One region of the Staphylococcus argenteus genome, then DNA from elsewhere that is predicted to be linked to it. Evidence: riboswitches for the same ligand, from Rfam matches in the RefSeq annotation. Region 1 holds a riboswitch; each other region holds the start of a gene.
The links. Region 1 has a riboswitch for S-adenosylmethionine ahead of metK (methionine adenosyltransferase). Riboswitches for the same ligand answer to the same signal wherever they lie in the genome.
Positions count from the first base shown of each region.

Region 2: it holds a riboswitch for S-adenosylmethionine, as region 1 does, so the genes downstream of both, SAMSHR1132_RS11440 (Na+/H+ antiporter NhaC family protein) here and metK (methionine adenosyltransferase) in region 1, are expected to answer to the same signal.
Region 3: it holds a riboswitch for S-adenosylmethionine, as region 1 does, so the genes downstream of both, SAMSHR1132_RS03995 (methionine ABC transporter ATP-binding protein) here and metK (methionine adenosyltransferase) in region 1, are expected to answer to the same signal.
Region 4: it holds a riboswitch for S-adenosylmethionine, as region 1 does, so the genes downstream of both, metX (homoserine O-acetyltransferase MetX) here and metK (methionine adenosyltransferase) in region 1, are expected to answer to the same signal.

Region 1 covers NC_016941.1:1,812,024-1,815,574, forward strand. The annotation lists gene SAMSHR1132_RS08535 (nuclease-related domain-containing protein) at 1-257, opposite strand, end outside; gene metK (methionine adenosyltransferase) at 382-1,575, opposite strand; SAM riboswitch class I at 1,681-1,791, opposite strand; gene pckA (phosphoenolpyruvate carboxykinase (ATP)) at 1,946-3,538, shown strand.
Region 2 covers NC_016941.1:2,324,536-2,328,086, reverse strand. The annotation lists gene SAMSHR1132_RS11450 (SDR family oxidoreductase) at 1-181, shown strand, start outside; gene SAMSHR1132_RS11445 (hypothetical protein) at 545-1,114, shown strand; SAM riboswitch class I at 1,167-1,262, shown strand; gene SAMSHR1132_RS11440 (Na+/H+ antiporter NhaC family protein) at 1,337-2,650, shown strand; gene SAMSHR1132_RS11435 (SRPBCC family protein) at 2,817-3,323, shown strand; gene SAMSHR1132_RS11430 (MurR/RpiR family transcriptional regulator) at 3,381-3,551, opposite strand, start outside.
Region 3 covers NC_016941.1:853,743-857,293, reverse strand. The annotation lists gene SAMSHR1132_RS04005 (MetQ/NlpA family ABC transporter substrate-binding protein) at 1-511, opposite strand, end outside; gene SAMSHR1132_RS04000 (methionine ABC transporter permease) at 529-1,224, opposite strand; gene SAMSHR1132_RS03995 (methionine ABC transporter ATP-binding protein) at 1,217-2,242, opposite strand; SAM riboswitch class I at 2,332-2,435, opposite strand; gene SAMSHR1132_RS03990 (thioredoxin family protein) at 2,493-2,789, opposite strand; gene SAMSHR1132_RS03985 (toprim domain-containing protein) at 2,782-3,168, opposite strand; gene SAMSHR1132_RS03980 (YwqG family protein) at 3,397-3,551, opposite strand, start outside.
Region 4 covers NC_016941.1:14,450-18,000, forward strand. The annotation lists gene SAMSHR1132_RS00050 (AzlC family ABC transporter permease) at 209-904, shown strand; gene SAMSHR1132_RS00055 (AzlD domain-containing protein) at 901-1,230, shown strand; SAM riboswitch class I at 1,438-1,536, shown strand; gene metX (homoserine O-acetyltransferase MetX) at 1,596-2,564, shown strand; gene SAMSHR1132_RS00065 (YybS family protein) at 2,860-3,551, shown strand, end outside.

The DNA of each region.
Region 1 (3,551 bases):
TCACGATCTTTTGTACTAACCATGTGATTATAATCTTCTTGTTGTTTTGTAATTGTCTTTTTATTTTGAATACGCTCTTTCTCTAAAGCTTCTTCATGAGACTTTTTAATGTTTTGTTCTTGTTGTTCATACTTTTCTTCTGTTTGTCGCTTAACTTTTTTCTTACTACCTAAGGCAACTAAGAAAAGGACAAAAAAGATTAATGCAATGACTACTGCAGTAATGAGTCCAATGACTACCGGTGAAGATAAATCCATCACAACAACGCTCCTTTTTAATATATGAATAACTTTAATTATAATAGAAAAGCTAAAGATTTTCGATACATAATATCATTTATATACCGAAAATCTTTTATTTAGCCTTATTTAGTTCGAATCATTACTTAACTGCGTCTTTTAATTCTTCTACTTTGTCTAATTTTTCCCATGGGAATAATACATCTGTACGTCCAAAATGACCATAAGCAGCAGTTTGTTTGTAAATTGGTTGTTTCAAATCAAGCATTTTAATAATGCCAGCTGGTCTTAAGTCAAAGTGCTTTCTTACTGCTTCAACAAGTTGACTTTCAGAAACCTTTCCAGTTCCAAATGTATCAATTGCAATTGATACTGGTTCTGCAACACCAATGGCATATGCTAATTGAACTTCACATTGATCTGCTAAGCCTGCTGCTACTATATTTTTAGCGACATAACGTGCAGCATATGCAGCTGAACGGTCTACTTTTGTAGGATCCTTACCACTGAAGCAACCGCCACCATGACGTGCATAGCCTCCATAAGTATCAACAATAATTTTACGTCCTGTTAAACCAGCATCACCTTGAGGTCCACCGATTACAAAACGTCCTGTAGGGTTGATGTAGAATTTAGTTTGTTCATTAATTAAGTTTTCAGGAACAGTAGGATAAATGACATGTGCTTTAATGTCTTCTTGAATTTGCTCTAGTGTCACATCTTCAGCATGTTGCGTTGAAACAACAATCGTATCAATACGTACTGGGTTATCATTTTCATCATATTCAACAGTAACTTGAACTTTACCGTCAGGACGTAAATAGTTTAATGTACCATCTTTACGCACATCTGATAAACGTTTAGCTAGTTGATGTGATAGATAGATTGCTAAAGGCATATACGTTTCTGTTTCGTTTGTTGCATAACCAAACATTAAACCTTGGTCACCTGCACCAGTAGCTTCAATCTCTTCTTCACTATCTTTGTCACGATATTCTAACGCTTTATCCACACCTTGAGCAATGTCAGGTGATTGTTCATCAATCGCAGTTAAAATTGCCATCGTTTCATAATCATAGCCATATTTTGCTCTTGTGTATCCAATTTCTTTAATTGTTTCTCTAACAACTTTCGGAATATCAACATATGTTGTTGTAGAAATTTCGCCGGCGATTAATGCCATACCTGTTGTAACTGTTGTTTCACAAGCTACACGTGCATTTGGGTCGTCTTTTAAAATAGCATCTAATATTGCATCTGACACTTGGTCAGCGATTTTATCTGGGTGTCCTTCTGTAACAGACTCTGAAGTAAATAATCGTTTGTTATTTAACATAGTTTGCTCCTTTAAATTTATATTACGAAAATTCTCTTTCTGTGAGCTAAATAAAAAAGACCTTCTAACTATGAATATAGAGAGAAGGCCTAATACGTCCATTCGCTCTTATCGTTCAGACCTATTTGTCTGCAAACGGTTTGGCACCTTTCTTTTATAAAAAAGAGGTTGCTGGGTTTCATTGGGTCCATGTCCCTCCACCACTCAGGATAAGAGAATCCGTTAAAATTAATACTACCTAAATAATGAATTAATGTCAATTTTTGATAAATAAATTTACAGTAAAATATTGTAGATTAATTATGTTAATGTGTTATACTAATTAAATGTAAAGGCTTACATTTAAATTATCGCTTTGGAGGGATTTAGGATGTCAGTAGACACATACACTGAAACAACTAAAATTGACAAATTATTGAAAAAAACAACGTCACATTTTCAGCTTTCGACGACACAACTTTATAATAAAATTTTAGATAACAAAGAAGGCGTATTAACAGAACTTGGTGCTGTTAATGCAAGTACTGGTAAATACACTGGTCGCTCGCCTAAAGACAAATTTTTTGTCTCAGAACCTTCATATAGAGATAACATTGATTGGGGAGATATCAATCAACCTATCGATGAAGAAACTTTCTTGAAGTTATACCATAAAGTATTAGACTATTTAGATAAAAAAGATGAATTATATGTTTTCAAAGGTTACGCAGGTAGCGATAAAGATACAATGTTAAAACTTACAGTCATCAACGAATTAGCTTGGCATAATTTATTCGCTAAAAATATGTTTATCAGACCTGAATCGAAAGAAGAAGCTACGAAGATTAAACCAAACTTCACTATCGTTTCTGCCCCACATTTTAAAGCAGATCCAGAAGTAGATGGCACTAGATCTGAAACATTCGTCATTATTTCATTTAAACATAAAGTAATTTTAATCGGTGGTACTGAATATGCTGGCGAAATGAAAAAAGGTATCTTCTCTGTAATGAATTACTTATTACCGATGCAAGATATCATGAGTATGCATTGTTCAGCAAATGTTGGTGAAAAAGGCGATGTAGCATTATTCTTCGGTCTATCAGGCACTGGTAAAACAACATTATCAGCTGATCCACACCGCAAACTAATCGGTGATGATGAACACGGATGGAATAAAAACGGCGTATTTAATATTGAAGGTGGCTGCTATGCAAAAGCAATCAATCTTTCCAAAGAAAAAGAACCACAGATCTTTGACGCAATTAAATATGGTGCGATTTTAGAGAATACTGTCGTTGCTGAAGACGGTTCAGTAGACTTTGAAGACAATCGCTATACTGAAAATACACGTGCGGCTTATCCAATAAATCATATAGATAACATTGTGGTACCATCAAAAGCAGCACATCCAAATACAATCATTTTCTTGACTGCAGATGCATTTGGTGTGATTCCACCAATTTCTAAATTAAATAAAGATCAAGCTATGTATCACTTCTTAAGTGGTTTCACTTCTAAATTAGCTGGTACAGAACGTGGTGTCACAGAACCTGAACCATCATTCTCAACATGTTTCGGTGCACCATTCTTCCCGTTACACCCTACTGTTTATGCGGACTTACTAGGTGAACTTATCGATTTACATGATGTTGATGTTTATCTTGTTAATACTGGATGGACTGGTGGAAAATACGGTGTAGGTCGTAGAATCAGCTTACATTACACACGCCAAATGGTAAATCAAGCTATTTCAGGTAAATTAAAAAATGCTGAATATACAAAAGATAGTACTTTTGGTTTAAGTATTCCTGTTGAAATTGAAGATGTTCCTAAAACAATTTTAAATCCGATCAATGCTTGGAGCGATCAAGAGAAGTATAAAGCACAAGCAGAAGATTTAATTCAACGTTTTGAAAAGAATTTCGAAAAATTCGGTAAGAAAGTTGAACATATTGCCGAAAAAGGTAGCTTCAACAAATAAATTGAATGCTAAT
Region 2 (3,551 bases), 510 kb from region 1:
GTTACAAATTTCAGGGGGTCAGCCTCAAAGTAAAATACCTACATTTGGACAAAAAACACCACTAGGTCGTGCAGGTCAACCTGTCGAATTATCTGGTACGTATGTATTGTTAGCCTCAGAAGAATCAAGTTACACTACTGGTCAAGTGTTTGGTGTGACTGGTGGTGTGCAAATAGATTAGGTTTGTAATTGTAAAGGTATCATAGATAATGAAAACAGATGCAATTAATAATTGTAATTTTAAGTCGGTAAAGATATGGGTCTTTATCGACTTTTTTGATGTCCTATATATAGTATAGATTGTAATTTGAAAGTTAATGCTCGCTATAGGCTCTGCAGTAGAACTTGGAATTCAAAGGTGTTGATTGCAGTGTATAAAAGATTATAGGAAAAATGAAAGACTAAAACGAACAAAAAATGATAAGTTTTATATTAAATGTCAAAGTAGTAATATGTTACGATAATGTAAACGATATAGAGATACTATACTTAGATATGATGCTCACTTTAAATTTGATGAATCGAAAGTAAAGGGGTTGTTATTATGGTTTTAATAATATCTAGAGTTATATTATTTATGATTATAGCATTAGCCTTAGGAGTAATTACTGCTTTTCCTGAACAAAAATTACCATTATATATAGTATTCACATTATTTGTAGCAGTTGCGATTATTATGAATGTATGGTTTACCCATCAAAATATTAAAAAGAATATAATTAAGTTTAACAAATACGTCGCATACTTATTAGCCTTTGTCTCGGGATTACTATATGTTGGATTTGTAATTTATCCATTAACTATAGGGGGCTATGATGTTTTACCAACTATTATATTTGCAATAAGTATCGTATCGATTCAAATACTAGAAAGTGTATTGGGGATTAGTTTAAGAAATACGCATTTATTAAACAAACAGTTGAAAGTCATCTCCAAGCAACGTGTTCAGCAATTTAAAATTATATCGATAACATTAGTAAGTTTATCTATCATGCTTATTTTAATTGCATTAATGCTCAAATGGTGGCTCTTACTTGTGATTTGCATTATTATTTTAATTATTATTACAATCGGAATGATTGTATATGAAAAATTTTATACGACTTCTAATTAATTTATGATTGACGTACTAAGGATTATCTTGTAACGTAAACGTAAATAAGAATCACTTATCTAGAGAGGTGGAGGGACTGGCCCTATGAAGCCTCGGCAACATTTCGAATGTGCCAATTCCAGTAACCGTAAAGGTTTGAAGATAAGCAGGTAAAGTACATGAAAACCTCTTTCTTCATTTTGTGAGAAAGAGGTATTTTTAATTGGAAAGCAGGTAAAAAGGATGGAAGAACATAAAAAGAGCAATGCTTGGGCATTATTCCCCTTGTTATTATTTGTGGCGTTGTTTTTAGGCGTAGGTATTATCACTGGTGATTTTACTTCTATGCCTTTAAATGTTGCGATTACGATTACGGTTATCGTGGCATTATTAATGAATAGAAAAGAATCATTTGCTAAAAAAGTTGAAGTATTTACAAAAGGTGCGGGTCATTCAAATATTATTTTGATGATGTTAATTTTTATTTTAGCAGGTGCATTTTCAAATACAGCTGAAAAAATGGGCGGTGTAAAGTCGACTGTTAATTTAGGGCTATCACTCATCCCTGAAAATTTAATTATTGTAGGATTGTTTGTTATATGTATGTTTGTGTCGATATCTATGGGAACGTCAGTAGGTACAGTTGCTGCAATAGCACCTGTTGGTTATGGATTTGCACAAGCGACAGATGTACCAACTGCTTTGGCAATGGCAACTGTTGTTGGAGGTGCGATGTTCGGTGATAACCTATCAATGATTTCAGATACAACAATTGCTGCTGTGAGAACACAACATACAAAAATGAAAGATAAATTCAGAGTCAATTTTAAAATTGTATTGCCTGGAGCCATTTTAACAATTGTCATCTTGTATTTCTTAACAAATGGTATTTCTTTAAATCATGCCAAAAATTATGATTATGATTTAATTAAAGTTGTCCCTTACGTATTAGTATTAGTGCTAGCATTATTAGGTGTCAATGTGATTATTGTACTAATTGGTGGCACATTATTAGCTGGTATCATAGGCTTAATGGATGGTTCATTTGGATGGATGGGACTTTTAGATGCTATTTCAAAAGGGATCATAAGTATGGAAGACATTGCGATGATTGCGCTATTAATTGGTGGATTAGTTGGTATCATTCAACACAATGGTGGTATTCAATGGTTATTACAATTTGTTCGTTCAAAAGTAAAATCAAAACGTGGTGCTGAACTTGGTATTGCTAGTTTAGTAAGTGTAGCCGATATCGCTACCGCAAATAATACCATTTCAATTATCATGTCAGGACCATTAGCTAAAAATATTGCTGATGAATATGAAGTAGATCCAAGAAAATCTGCAAGTATTTTAGATATTTTTGGTGGCTGTTTCCAAGGGCTCTTGCCATATAGTCCACAAGTTATTTCTGCAGCAGGCGTTGCTGGAATCTCACCATTGATGTTGTTCCCTTATAGTATTTATCCAATTTTATTAGGCGTATGTGGTCTTGTAGCGATTATATTTAATTTTCCAAAATTAAAAAAGAATACTAGTCATGAAGTGAAACATTAATGCCTGACAACATATCGATGTAGCCAAGTAAGGTGGCTTGTTATACTAACAGATAAGGTTGTACTCACTGTATAATGCCAATCTTTTAAAATTGAAAATCATCTATGTTTGGAACTGAGCTAAAATGCGTTAAAATAAAAGTAAGAGCGAAAGTGGGTGGACAACAGTGGCAAAATTTAATGTAGAAAATGAACATGTCGAAGTCGAAATTGAAAAACTTTATAAATTTTCACCGGAATTAGTATACGAAGCTTGGACAAAGACAGATTTGTTAAAGCAATGGTTTATGACATCAGCAAGAACTAATAAAGAAATAGAAGCGGATGTTAAAGAGGGTGGAAAATATCGTATTGTTGATCAACAACGAAACGGTAAAGTGAATGTGATTGAAGGTATTTATGAATCGTTAGTAATGGATGAATATATAAAAATGACTATAGGTATGCCTGGGTTAAGTGAAGAGCAAGATATCATTGAAGTAGAGTTTTTCGAACGTGAAACAGGTGGTACGCAAATGTTGTTTTATTACCGTTCATTAGTTGAAAAAGAAAGACGATTTACTAATTTAGAGTATAAACAAAAGAAAAAAGAATATCATGATGCCATGGTGCATGGCTTCGAATTAATGTTCGATAAAATGTATCATGTAATTGAAACATCAACACAACAATAATATGACAAAAGGAAGTTATGATAGGCTCACAGCCATTAAATCATAACTTCCTTTTTTCTAATTTGAAATATCACCATGTTGCAAATATTCATTATATTTTCTAACAAGTGTTTCAAAGAATATGTGATAACTAATGAAACTAGAGTAATCAGTGCCATCAGTCAGATAGAATGTGTTGCTAGAAACATAAACATTGTAATTTGCTTTTTGAGCAAGCGTATTATCTTT
Region 3 (3,551 bases), 960 kb from region 1:
TAATATCGCTGAATTTCGCGTCTTCAATTTTTACGCCTTTTTTAATTTTAATTAATCCTGCATCAACAAAGAATTTCAAGAAACGTCCTTCTTCAGCTGGATTGTTTGAAACATATACTGTAGCACCTTTTGGTAATTCTTTTAAGCTTTTATACTTTTTAGAATATACAGCCATTGGTTCTAAATGAACGTCTCCAGCACTTACTATTTTGTATCCTTTATCTTTTTTCTCAGTATTTAAATAAAGTGTATGTTGGAAATAGTTTGCATCGATTTCGCCTTTATCTAACAATTTATTAGGTGTCGTGTAATCGTTGATTGTTTTAATTTCAAGATCATAACCTTTTTTCTTTAATAATGGTTTCGCTTTTTCTAAAATTTCAGCATGCGGTGCTGGTGAAGCACCAACCGTAATTTTCTTGTCATCGCTACCGCCTTTATTTCCATTACCGCAAGCCGTTAATACAACTGCAAATGTTAATACTAATAAAAATCCAAATAATTTTTTCATAAAATGAAACCCCCAATTTATCGTTTATCAAGTTTATTTGTAAGCCAATCCCCAAAGAATTGGATTATAAATACAATAATTAAAATAAAAACTGTTGATACTAAAATGACATCATTTTGATTTCGAGTGAAACCAGTTAAGTATGCTAAATTACCTAAGCCACCTGCGCCTATAACGCCAGCAACTGCTGTCGAACCAACTAATGCAATCGCTGTAACTGTAATACCAGAAACTAATGCCGGCATTGCTTCGGGTAATAGAACCTTACGAATGACTGTCCAAGTGTTTGCTCCCATTGACCAAGCCGCTTCAATAACACCTTTATCAATTTCTTTAAAAGCAATTTCAACGAGCCTAGCATAAAATGGTGCCGCGCCTATAATTAAAGCCGGTAATGCACCTGTTGGACCACTAATTGTTCCAAGCACTAAACTAGTAAAAGGAATTAATAAAAGGATTAAGATAATGAATGGTATAGCTCTAAATAGGTTTACGATAAAAGATACAATTGTATAAAAAATTCTAGCACCTTTAGACTTACCTTTTGCAGATAAGAACAAAAGAACACCTAAGATGAGACCTAAAATAAAAGCAAATATAGTTGAAACGACAGTCATATATAGTGTCTCGACAATTGCAGTCCATACATCTGGCCACTGTACATTAGGCATTGTTATCATTTCATTAATAATATCGCTAAATGATTTACCCATGTCTTAACACCTCCACTTTAACTTGTCGCTCAATTAACTCTTTTTCGAATTTTCCAAAATCTTCATTTGTAATAAACGGAATTTGTAAAATTAAAAAGCCAACTGTTCCATCTTTTGTATTTTTTATATTAGCTTCTAAAATATTGATTTTGATATTAAATGCGCTGGATAAGCTTGAAACGATTGGTTCCGTAGTTGTTGAACCTGCAAAATTTAATCTAACAATATATGCGTCTTTGTCTAAGGGTTCTAAATCTGTTAGAGATGCTTCAAAATCATCATTTAAATCTTCTCTCACAAACCTCTTTGTTACTGCATGTTGAGGATTTTCAAATACATGTGTAACCGGTCCATGTTCAATCACTTTACCATTTTCCATAACAGCTACTTCATCACAAATACGACGAATAACGTGCATTTCATGTGTAATTAAGACTATTGTTAAGTTTTGTTGTTCTCTAATTTTTAATAATAGATCTAAAATTTCATCTGTCGTTTGAGGATCAAGTGCGCTTGTTGCCTCATCACAAAGTAAAACTGTCGGATCATTAGCTAATGCGCGTGCAATACCTACACGTTGTTTTTGTCCACCAGACAACTCCGAAGGATAAGCTTTTTCTTTCCCTTTCAAACCAACTAGCTCAATAAGTTCTAATGCTTTTCGTTTCGCTTTCCTTCTACGTACACCAGCAATTTCAAGCGGAAACATAATATTTTTAAGTACTGTTCTTGACCACAATAAATTAAAATGTTGGAAGATCATACTCACTTTTTGTCTTTTTTTCCTAAGTCCATTTTTAGATAATTGACCAATGTGATCTCCGTCAATAATGACTTCACCTGATGTAGGCGATTCTAAATGGTTAAACATACGTATCAAAGTACTTTTTCCTGCTCCAGAAAATCCAATGACGCCATATATCGATCCCGATTTAATCGATAAATTAACGTGATCTACAGCAAGTACTTGTTTATTTTTAGTCCGATATTCTTTGACGACTTCTTTTAACTCAATCACGTTTATTCCTCCCTGTGTTGCTATATAAAAATAAAAAATGCTTTCTCAAAATCGATAGAAAAATTGAGAAAGCAATAGAAGTATTGTTTCTCTCATCTTCAAAAGTCATAACTTTATGTGAATTGGCACCATTTCTATATAAGACGGTTGCCGGGCTTCGTAGGGCACATCCCTCCACCACTCTCGATAAGAGTATACGCATTATTTAATTTGTATTAATCCTAACACCTTAGTAAAATTTCGTCAATAACTATTTTAAATTTTCTAACAAATCAGTCACCGATTGAAATGCATAAATTCGTTTTACTTCTTTATCCTTATTCATTAATAATAAAATCGGCACTGACATAATTTGCATATCTTCACAAAATTGAGGATGAAAGTTTAAATCTATTTTAATTAGTGGTAACTTTAGTATTTCATTAGCAATATCTAACATTCTTTCTGAAACCTTACAGGTACCACATGTTGGTGTATAACCAAAGATTAAATGTTTTTCTTCCTCATAATGCGTCGTTACATCTGTGATGTCAATTGAATTATTCATTCGCTAAAACTAACCTTTCAGTATTTAAATTAGGTATGAGAGTTGATTCTTTCTTACAATTGAAACCATGTCTAGTAAGTACATTCGCCAAATATTTTTTAGGACAGTTAGCAACTTGACAATAGGTTTTATCTATAAATATATGTTCACTTTCGCTTAAATAGCGTTTAAACCATTTCCTTATGCGTTCTCCCTCATCATCAGAATCTGCTAACACATAAACTTGTTTCCCATAAAGCGATTCTATCATATCATCAATTTTATCTATACTCATCGTGCCATGCGTACAAATAATATTTACTGGTTCTGCAATGACTTGTTGAACTCTTTTTTTATCTGATTTTCCTTCAACAATTATTACCTTATTTACAATAGCCATAATCATCACCCTTTAAAAATCAATAAAAAACCTGTCACTGTATCATTTCACATTATTACCTTGAATAAAACATAAATCATAACAAATTTAAGCAAGCTTAATGTAATGATTACAAAATTAACACTTTTGGCTTTCAAGGACAATTTGCATAAGTAAAAACCTCACTTTTCAACAAGTAAGGTTTATTACTACATCTTATTAAAGTTAATCATTTTATTTACGACTGAGTTAACTGCAATCCCATGAATACATGTAATCATCAAACTTCATAGCCTCAAGATCGGTAGACTTAACTAAGATATTAGCAATACCTAGGTCACCCCACATAATCGAAGAACTACCATCTCTTGTGGAGTCAATTTGCAATAATACTCTATCATACA
Region 4 (3,551 bases), 970 kb from region 1:
TTTATATAAACGTAGGGATGTCTTAAGTTTTTATTCAAAAATTCTGACAAATAAAATACTACAACAAAAGCGTTTTGAAACTCACGTAAGTCTAACGTAAGACAAACCGAAGTCTAAAAATATTGCTTGTGTATATGAAGTGTATTAGACTAGGTATATTATTTTTACGTAATTATAAACATTAAAAATATTAAAGGAGGGTGAACAGATGACATCGCATTTAAGTTTCAGGCAAGGCGTAAAAGAATGTATTCCTACTTTGTTTGGTTATGCAGGTGTTGGTATTTCGTTTGGCATTGTAGCGGCATCACAAAATTTCAGTATTTTAGAAATCACATTGTTATGTCTTATTATATACGCTGGTGCTGCTCAATTTATTATGTGCGCGTTGTTTATTGCAGGAACGCCAATATCAGCGATTGTATTAACTACATTCATTGTAAATTCTAGAATGTTCCTCTTGAGTATGTCGCTTGCGCCAAATTACAAAACATATGGGTTTTGGAACCGTATAGGATTAGGTTCATTAGTAACTGATGAAACATTTGGTGTTGCCATTACACCTTATTTAAAAGGAGAACCCATCAATGATCGATGGCTGCACGGTCTGAATATAACGGCATATTTATTTTGGACAGTTTCATCTGTAGCTGGGGCTTTATTTGGAAAATATATTTCAAATCCGCAAGCATTAGGTTTAGATTTTGCCATTACAGCCATGTTTATCTTTTTGGCAATTGCACAATTCGAATCAATCACTAAGTCACGATTAAGAATATACATTGTATTAGTTATTGTAGTAATTGTAATGATGTTATCTTTAAGCTTATTTATGCCTTCTTACCTTGCCATATTATTTGCAGCAACAATTGCGGCTGCGTTAGGAGTGATGATGGAACGATGACAACGAATATGAACATGTTAATACTTATTTTATTATGCGGCATCGTAACATTACTAATTCGAATCATTCCTTTTATCATGATTTCTAAAGTACAGTTACCAGATGTCGTTGTTCGATGGCTTTCATTTATTCCTATTACATTATTTACGGCACTGGTCATCGATAGCATCATTCAACAAACATCACATAGCGATGGATATACACTGAATATACCTTATATCATTGCATTAATTCCTACTGTTGTTTTATCAATAATTACACGCAGTTTAACTATTACAATTATTAGTGGGATTATTATCATGGCTGCACTAAGATTTTTCTTTTAAAAATACTTTAAAATCATTGAACAGATATTTAAACTTAGGTAAACTGATATTAATCAGAAAATTCTGATACAAAAATCGTTTGTAGAGATATGGGAAATCATAAATATAAAACGGTTTGGTTAATCGCATGATTTTGATAACAATGTTTTCAAATGATAAAAAGTAATTCATGACTTAAACTCAACTAAACACATAACAATTTCATATGTCTTATTGTGAGAAGTTGAGGGACTTGGCCCTGTGATACTTCAGCAACCGACTTTATAGCACGGTGCTAAAACCAACGAGTTACTCGAATGATAAGTATATAAACTTCTTACTTTTCAATAGGGTAAGAAGTTTTTTTATTTAAGGAGGAAAGGACAATGACAAATTACACAGTAGATACTTTAAATTTAGGGGAATTTATAACAGAATCTGGGGAAGTCATAGATAATTTACGTTTACGATACGAACATGTAGGTTATTATGGACAACCATTAGTTGTAGTTTGTCATGCATTAACCGGTAACCATTTAACATATGGTACAGATGATAATCCGGGATGGTGGCGAGAAATTATTGATGGTGGATATGTGCCCATCAACGACTATCAATTTTTAACTTTTGATGTCATAGGAAGTCCATTTGGCTCAAGTTCACCTTTGAACGATGCTCAATTTCCTAAAAAGCTAACATTACGAGATATCGTTAGAGCTAACGAATTAGGTATTCGAGCACTTGGATATGACAAAATTAATATATTAATAGGTGGGAGTCTTGGTGGTATGCAAGCTATGGAATTATTGTATAACCAACAATTTCAAGTAGATAAAGCTATCATTCTTGCTGCTACTAGTAGAACTTCGTCATACAGCAGAGCTTTCAATGAGATTGCAAGACAAGCGATTCATATTGGTGGTAAAGAAGGATTGAGTATTGCACGTCAGTTAGGTTTTTTGACATATCGGTCATCTAAAAGTTACGATGAACGTTTCACACCAGAAGAAGTCGTAGCATATCAACAACATCAAGGTAATAAATTTAAAGAGCGTTTCGACTTGAAGTGCTATTTAACACTGCTTGATGTTTTAGACAGCCACAACATTGACCGCGGTCGTACTGATGTAACCCATGTTTTTAAAAATTTAGAAACAAAAGTTTTAACAATGGGATTTATTGATGATTTATTATATCCAGATGATCAAGTACGTGCCTTAGGTGAACGATTTAAATATCACCGTCATTTCTTTGTGCCTGATAACGTAGGTCATGATGGATTCCTACTAAATTTTAATACGTGGGCACCTAATTTATATCATTTTTTAAATTTAAAGCATTTCAAACGTAAGTAATATCATTTTATTTGTCTTAAAAATGAGACGTTTAAACTATAGTTACTAAATTTGAATAATTTTAAATAAATGACATAAATAACTAATAGAAATGACTGTATCTAAAATGCGATATAGTAATCGTGAAAAATTGAAGCATAATGGCTTTAAAGGAAATAATATAACAATCTAAATGGCATGCGTTGAAAGATGCAAAACAACAAAAATAATAATCAATTAAATGTGATAGAAAGAGATAACCTATAAATTGTTAATTTCTATTAAAGAGGTTAAAATAATAGCTATAGTTAAAAATATGGGAGTGGCTTATGTGTTTTCAAAAATACAACCTAAAGCAACAATGATTGCAACAATAATGTTGATATTTGTCGCTTTAGCTTTATATCAAATGCCTGGTTTAGGACTAGTATTTGCATTATTTGCAACCATACCAGGTATCGTTTTATGGAATAAATCAACACAATCTTTTGGAATTAGTGCACTTATTACAGTGATTATAACAACCATTCTAGGTAATACTTTCGTGTTAAGTGCTATTATATTAGTCTTAATCGCAAGTTTAATTATCGGTCAATTATTAAAAGAAAAGACATCTAAAGAGAGAATTCTATACGTAACAACTGTAGCGATGAGTTTGATTTCATTAATCGCATTCATGTTACTTCAAACGTTCGGGAAAATTCCTTCCTCAGCAAGCTTAGTAAAACCTTTTAAACAATCACTTCATGAAGTGATTACGATGAGTGGCGTCGATGCAAATATGACCCAAATGCTAGAAGAAGGGTTTAGACAAGCGACCGTTCAATTACCTGGTTTCATCATTATCATTACATTTTTTATTGTCTTAATTAACTTAATCGTTACATTTCCGATTTTACGAAAATTTAAAATCGCAACACCAGTGTTTAAGCCACTTTTCGCATGGCAAATGAGCGGAATTTTATTATGGATATATATTATTGTCCTTATATGCTTGTTATTTACAAG